Alloalcanivorax dieselolei B5: one gene and its partner. The protein of the gene in region 1 interacts with the protein of each later gene in a pairwise test. Links are inferred from orthologs where the notes say so. Each region holds a gene or a part of one and is shown in the gene's direction. Other genes may lie near its edges. The genes, in order: paaC and B5T_RS01290.

Region 1 (3,038 bases):
TGCCGCTGCAACGTTGCTCCTACGGACCCTATGCCCGCGCCATGATCCGCGTGTGCAAGGAAGAGAGTTTCCACCAGCGCCAGGGCTACGAAATCCTGCTGACCATGATGCGCGAGGGCACCGACGAGCAGAAAGCCATGGTCCAGGACGCCATCAACCGTTTCTGGTGGCCGTCGCTGATGATGTTCGGTCCCTCCGACGCCAACTCGCCGAACTCCGCCCAATCCATGGCCTGGAAAATCAAACGCCACGGCAATGACGAACTGCGTCAGCGCTTCCTTGACCAGACCGTGCCACAACTGGAATTCCTCGGCTGCACCGCGCCGGACCCGGATCTGAAATGGAACGAGGAAACCGGCCACTACGACTTCGGCGAAATCCAGTGGCAGGAATTCTTCGACGTACTCAAGGGCCACAGCCCATGCGGTGTCGAGCGCATTCAACAGCGCAAAAGCGCCATCGACGAAGGCCAGTGGGTGCGCGACGCCGCCGTGGCTTATGCCCGGAAGCAGAAACAGAAAGCGAAAAGCGCCGCCTGAACTGAATCAACCCATCGAGACGAACATGGCTGACTGGACCCTCTACGAAGTTTTCGTGCGCAGCAAGCACGGCCTCAATCACAAACACGTAGGCAGCGTGCACGCCGCTGACGCCCAAATGGCGTTGGAAAATGCTCGTGAGCTGTACACCCGCCGAAGTGAAGGCGTGAGCCTCTGGGTGGTACCCGCCGAGCAGATCACCGCCAGCGCCGGCGACGAGAAAGAGCCCTTCTTCGACCCGGCCGACGACAAGGTCTACCGCCACGCCAGCTTCTACAAGCTGCCCCCGGAAGTGGATCAGATGTGAGGAGCGCGACCATGACAAAGGCTTTCTCAGACACCCGGAACGCGCTGGCCGAATACCTGCTGCGCCTGGCCGACACCAACATGGTATTGGCCCAGCGCCTGTGCGAATGGTGCGGCAACGCCCCGGCGCTGGAAGAAGAAGTGGCGATGATGAATGTGGGCCTGGACCTGCTCGGTCAGGCGCGCAACTGGTATGACTACGCCGCCGAACTGCTCGACGACGGTCGCGATGCCGATCATCTGGCCTTCCGCCGCAATGAACGGGAATACCGCAATCTGCTGATCGCGGAGCAACCGCGCGGTGATTACGCCGTCACCACCGCCAAGCAATTCCTGTTCGACGTTTGGCACCACCAGGTGCTCACCCGACTCACCGAATCCAGTGACGAGCGCATCGCCGCCGTCGCCGCCAAGGCCCTCAAGGAAGCCACCTACCACCGCCGCCGCTCCACCGAATGGATGCTGCGCCTGGGGCAGGGCACCGAGGAAAGCCATCGCCGTCTCACTGATGCGGTGCAAAACCTTTGGCGCTTCACCTACGAACTCACCGACACCGACGTCCTTGAAGACCAGCTCGCTGAAGCGGGCATCGGCGCCGGCAACGTGGGCGATGCTTGGCGCACTGAGGTGGCTCGGGTATTCAGCGAAGCCGGCCTGGAGCAGCCGGAACCGGCGCGCCATTTCTACATGGATGGCAAGAACGGCAAGCACACCGAGCACCTTGGCTTTTTGCTGGCCGAGATGCAGTACCTGCAACGAGCGTACCCCGATGCAACCTGGTGAACTGATCTATCGTGAGTGGGCCACCTTCACCGGAACGCCTCTGGGTGAAGCGGATCTCGCGCGCGCATGGGACTGCCTGGCCGAAGTGATGGACCCGGAGGTGCCGGTGGTCAGCGTCGTCGATCTCGGCATGATTCGCGCGGTGGCGTGGCAAGAAGGCCACTTGCACGTGCAAGTCTCGCCCACCTACTCCGGCTGCCCGGCCACCGAGGTGATCGAGCGCGATGTCAGAGACGCGCTGGAGCACTTTGGTTTTCACAAGCCGCGCATCGAGCGAGTGCTGGCGCCGGCCTGGACCACGGACTGGATTACTGACCAGGGCCGTGCGGCGCTCAAGGCCTATGGCATCGCGCCTCCGCCGAAAGGGCAGGGCCGGGATACGCTGCGGGACCCGGGGCCGGCGGCCTGTCCGCATTGCGGCGGCACCCACACCGAACAACTCAGCGAATTCGGCTCCACCGCGTGCAAGGCGCTTTATCGTTGCCGCGATTGCCTGGAACCGTTCGACTACTTCAAGTGCCTTTAAAAAGAAGAGCGCCTGACATGAACCAATTTCATTCATTAAAAATCCGCGAAGTGCGACCGGAAACCCGGGAGGCGGTGTCCATCGCCTTCGATGTTCCGCCGGAACTGGCCGGTGCTTTCCATTTCACCCAGGGCCAGCATCTGATCGTCCGTACCCATATGGACGGCGAGGAAGTGCGTCGTTCTTACTCGATCTGCACCGGCGTCAACGACAGAGACCTGCGTGTGGCGGTGAAAAAAGTACCCGGCGGCCGTTTCTCCGGCTTTGCCAACGGCGAGCTCAAGGAAGGCGACACTCTGGAAGTCATGCCGCCCAGTGGTCACTTCTACATCGATCTGGACCCGGCGCGGGAAGCCGAGTACCTGGCGGTGGCCGCCGGCAGCGGCATCACGCCGATTCTGTCGATCATCAAATCCACCCTGGAAACTGAACCGAAAAGCCGCTTCACGCTGCTTTATGGCAATCGCTCCAGTAACTCGACCCTGTTCCGGGAAGCGCTCAGCGACCTGAAAAACGCCTGGCTCGGGCGCCTGAACATCATCTATCTGTTCAGCCGCGAGCAACAGGACGTGGACCTCTACAACGGCCGTCTCGACGCGGATAAGTGCGACGCCATCTTCTCCCGCTGGCTTGACACCCCGAACCTGCACGCTGCCTTTCTCTGCGGCCCGCAATCCATGACCGAAACTGTGCGTGACCGCCTTGTCGCCAATGGTTTGGAAAAAAGCCGGGTGCATTTCGAATTGTTCGGCGTGGAAGGGCAGACGCAACGTCCGCATCGGCGTCCGGAGGAGGTTTCCGCGCACGAGGCCAGGACGGAAGTCACCATCATCGCCGACGGCCGCGAAGTGCGCGTTGAATTGCCCCGTGACTCCAAGAACATC
Region 2 (3,316 bases), 600 kb from region 1 along the record:
CTGGACGCCGGCGGTAATGTCATCGGTCTGGTGTCGGTGGGCTTTCTCAACCGTTCGGTGGAGTCCATCGTCGCCGGCCGCTATCTGCAGTGGCTGCCGGTGGTGCTGGCGGTGTTCCTGGTCGGGATTTTGTCTTCGCTCTGGATCGCCCGTCGTGTGCGCGCCGCTTTGTTCGGCTGGCAGCCCCATGAAATCGCCCGGGTATTCGCCGAGCAGAGCGCCATGCTGGATACGGTGCGCTCGGGCATTGTTGCTCTGGATCTGGACGGCTGGGTGCAGCGCAGCAATCGCCGGGCGCGGGAATTGCTGGGGGTGACCACGTCGCAGGAAAGCGCATTGCACTTGCGGGATCTGTTTCCCGATCAGGCCGGTTTTCTGTTGCGGGATGTGGAGCAGGTGCTGGATGGCGTGGAGCTGTACGCCGCTGGCCAGGAGTTGGTGCTGTTTCGGCGGCCGTTGCGGGTGGGTGGCACGGTGCGTGGCGTGTTTCTGAGTTTTCGTCCTCAGGACGAGGTGGCCCACGTCAGCCGGCAACTGGCCCAGGTGGAAGCGTTCGCCGAACTGCTGCGGGTGCAGACCCATGACTATTCCAACAAGCTCAATACCCTGGGCGCGTTGATCCAGATGGGCGCCTACGACAAGGCGGTGGAGTTGATCGGTCTGGAAAGTCAGGGGCATCAGGCCATGGTCAACCGGCTGCTGGACAGCACCGGGGAGCCGCTGCTGGCGGGATTGCTGCTGGGTAAATACCACAAGGCCAAGGAACAGGGCGTTGCCTTCGAGGTGGCGGAAGAGAGCGTGCTCGACGCGGCGGCCCCCAAGGCCCTGCTGGAGCGGCTGGTGTCGATTCTGGGCAACCTGATCGACAACGCCATCGAGGCGGCGCGCGTCGGGTCACGCCAGCCGGCGCGGGTTCGGGTGACGTTCGACGATCTTGGTGACCATCTGATCTTCGATGTGGAAGACAGTGGAGAAGGGTTGCACCGAGAGCGGCTGGAGGCGCTGTTCCGGCCGGACTATTCTTCCAAGAGCGGGCGTCAACACGGTGTCGGCTTGTATCTGGTGAAGACCTACGTGAGTGCCCTGCAGGGTACCCTGGAAGTGGCCCAGGCCGATCTTGGCGGCGCCCGGTTCACGGTGTATCTGCCCCGCCGGCCAACGGACGAGGACAACCGGTCATGACCTATTCAGTGGTGATCGTCGAGGATGAAAGCGAGGTGGCCCGTTTGCTGGCGGAATACCTGCAACGGGACGATCAGTTCCGGGTCACCGCGGTGGTCGGCGATCTGGCCGGCGGGCGCGCCTTGCTGGAGCGTTATCAGCCCGATCTGCTGCTGCTCGACGTCTATCTGCCCGATGGCAGCGGCCTGGACCTGCTGGCGGAGTTGCGCGCCGCCGGCCACGGCTGTGAAGTAATGATGGTGACCGCCGCTTCCGAAGTGGCCTCCCTGGAACGGGCCTTGCAGCTGGGGGCTTTTGACTTCCTGGTGAAACCGGTGCTGCTGCAGCGGCTGGACCGGGCCTTGAACACCTTCATGCAACGCCAGCGGCGCTTGCGCCAGTCGCCGGCGGTCACTCAGTCCATGGCCGATGCACTGTTTTCCCGAGACGCGGAGGGCGAACCGGCGGCCCCGGCGAAGGGCGGGCAGGCGCGCCTGCCCAAGGGGATCGATGCGCTTACCTTGTCCCGGGTGCGGGCGGTGCTGGCCAAGGTTCCCCGGGACTTCCTCAATGCCCAGGAGGTGGGCAAACGTGCCGGCGTCAGCCGTTCCACCGCCCGCCGTTACCTGGAATACCTGCTTCAGCGCCACGAACTGGAAGCCGATCAGACCTATGGCAGCATCGGTCGCCCGGAGCGCCGTTACCGGCCTCTGTCCCGTCAGGATGGATAGTCGTCCCATCGCCACAGGCTTCGCTGCTAAAGCAGCTTCCCACAAAGGGGTTATGAAACCGCGGTGGGAAGCTGGCTTGCCAGCGAATAGCCTATAGCGACTGGAATATCAGCACGCGATGGTTTCCGGCCTCGGGAACCATCAGCTTGTCCCGGTAAAAGTAGACGCCCGTGGGAAAGTTCAGCACCCGTGCCGAGGCGGCGCCGTCATCCTCACCGTTCTGGTCGTCGTCGTTTGATTGATTGTGAGTGAGATCGCTCTGGCCCAGCACGATATCGGCTTGCTGGAAGTTATTGGTGGGGAAGCTGTTCCAGATCAGTACGCGATGATTGCGGCTGTCGGTGACCGCCAGTTGCTCGCCGTTGGAATCGATGCCGTAGGGGGTGTCCAGATTTTCCGCGGACCCGGTGACCGAGGTGAAATCCGCCTGGCCCAGCACGATATCAGCAGGTTGGAAGTGGCTGGTGGGGAAGGTATTCCAGATCAGCACCCGGTTATTATCGTTGTCCGCCAGTGCGAGACGATGGCCGTCCGTCCAGAGGCCGGTGGGGAAATCGAGCGCACGGGCGGAATGGACGACGCTGCCGTCCTGGCTGCCCTCATCTGGGGCGCAACGGGTAAAGTCGGGCTGACCCAGTACCAGATCCGCGGGCTGGCCGTGGGTGGTGGGCAGGGCGTTCCAGATCAGCACTCGATTGTGGGAGGAGTCGGCCACCACCAGTTTGCCGTCCGGGGTGAGCACGGCGGCTTCGGGATAGCGCAAGTGGGTGGCATCGCAAGCGGTGTCTTCGGAATCCAGACTGGTTTGCCCCACGACGACATCGGGTTCGGCCCCGCCGCTGGTGGGGACCGTGTTGTAAATCAGGACCCGGTTGCCGTCGCTGTCCGCCACCGCCATCTTGCCGCCCGCTATCGAAACCCCTTCCGGGCGGGGCAGCCCACCCGGCTCGTTGCTGGTGAAATCCGGCTGGCCCAGCACGAAATCGGCGGCGGCGGTGTTGACAGTGGGAAAGGTGTGGTAGCCCAGCACCCGGTAATTGTCGGTGTCACTGATGAACAGCGTGCCGGAAGAGCTTACCGCCGGATTGCCATACGGGGTGGCCAGGGAGTCGGCCGCTGGTTTGTCGTAGTCCGTCTCCGCCCCCGTCCCCTTGTTGGGGCCGGTGCCGGTGAAGTCTGCCTGGCCGATAACAGTGGCGGCGGGCTGGAACGTATTGAATTCCAATTTGACCAGCCAGGCCGCCGTTACGGTGGGCAGGGCATTGCCGGCCCGGTCCTTGGCGTCGATGCTCAGATCAACCCCGGAACCGCGCGGCCAGGTGCCGTCGCCGGGCGTCAGGGTCAGCGTTTTGCCGTCGTCGGACCAGGCCAAAGTGCTGCTCGCCTCCAGCGCGCCGCCCAATTGCAGGCTGTCGGTATCCATG

Evidence for each region.
Region 2: the proteins of paaC (region 1) and B5T_RS01290 interact in binary tests that used the Escherichia coli proteins (3 or more experiments, as listed by UniProt). The link is inferred for Alloalcanivorax dieselolei B5 from one-to-one orthologs.

Annotation. Positions count from the first base shown.
Region 1 is NC_018691.1:873,189-876,226, forward strand. What follows is about bases 21-2,742. They hold paaC (1,2-phenylacetyl-CoA epoxidase subunit PaaC), read left to right. Parts: upstream 21-857; coding sequence 858-1,628; downstream 1,629-2,742. Other genes in these bases: paaA (1,2-phenylacetyl-CoA epoxidase subunit PaaA), read left to right, coding at 21-539; paaB (1,2-phenylacetyl-CoA epoxidase subunit PaaB), read left to right, coding at 565-846; paaD (1,2-phenylacetyl-CoA epoxidase subunit PaaD), read left to right, coding at 1,615-2,154; paaE (1,2-phenylacetyl-CoA epoxidase subunit PaaE), read left to right, coding at 2,172-2,742. Outside these bases: more of paaA, read left to right, coding at 1-20; more of paaE, read left to right, coding at 2,743-3,038. UniProt on the Escherichia coli protein: Component of 1,2-phenylacetyl-CoA epoxidase multicomponent enzyme system which catalyzes the reduction of phenylacetyl-CoA (PA-CoA) to form 1,2-epoxyphenylacetyl-CoA. The subunit C may be essential for structural integrity of the alpha subunit.
Region 2 is NC_018691.1:273,496-276,811, forward strand. The notes cover bases 36-3,035. They hold B5T_RS01290 (response regulator), read left to right. Parts: upstream 36-1,178; coding sequence 1,179-1,892; downstream 1,893-3,035. Other genes in these bases: B5T_RS01285 (ATP-binding protein), read left to right, coding at 36-1,182; B5T_RS01295 (NHL repeat protein), read right to left, coding at 1,984-3,035. In the rest of the region: more of B5T_RS01285, read left to right, coding at 1-35; more of B5T_RS01295, read right to left, coding at 3,036-3,316. UniProt on the Escherichia coli protein: Member of the two-component regulatory system DpiA/DpiB, which is essential for expression of citrate-specific fermentation genes and genes involved in plasmid inheritance.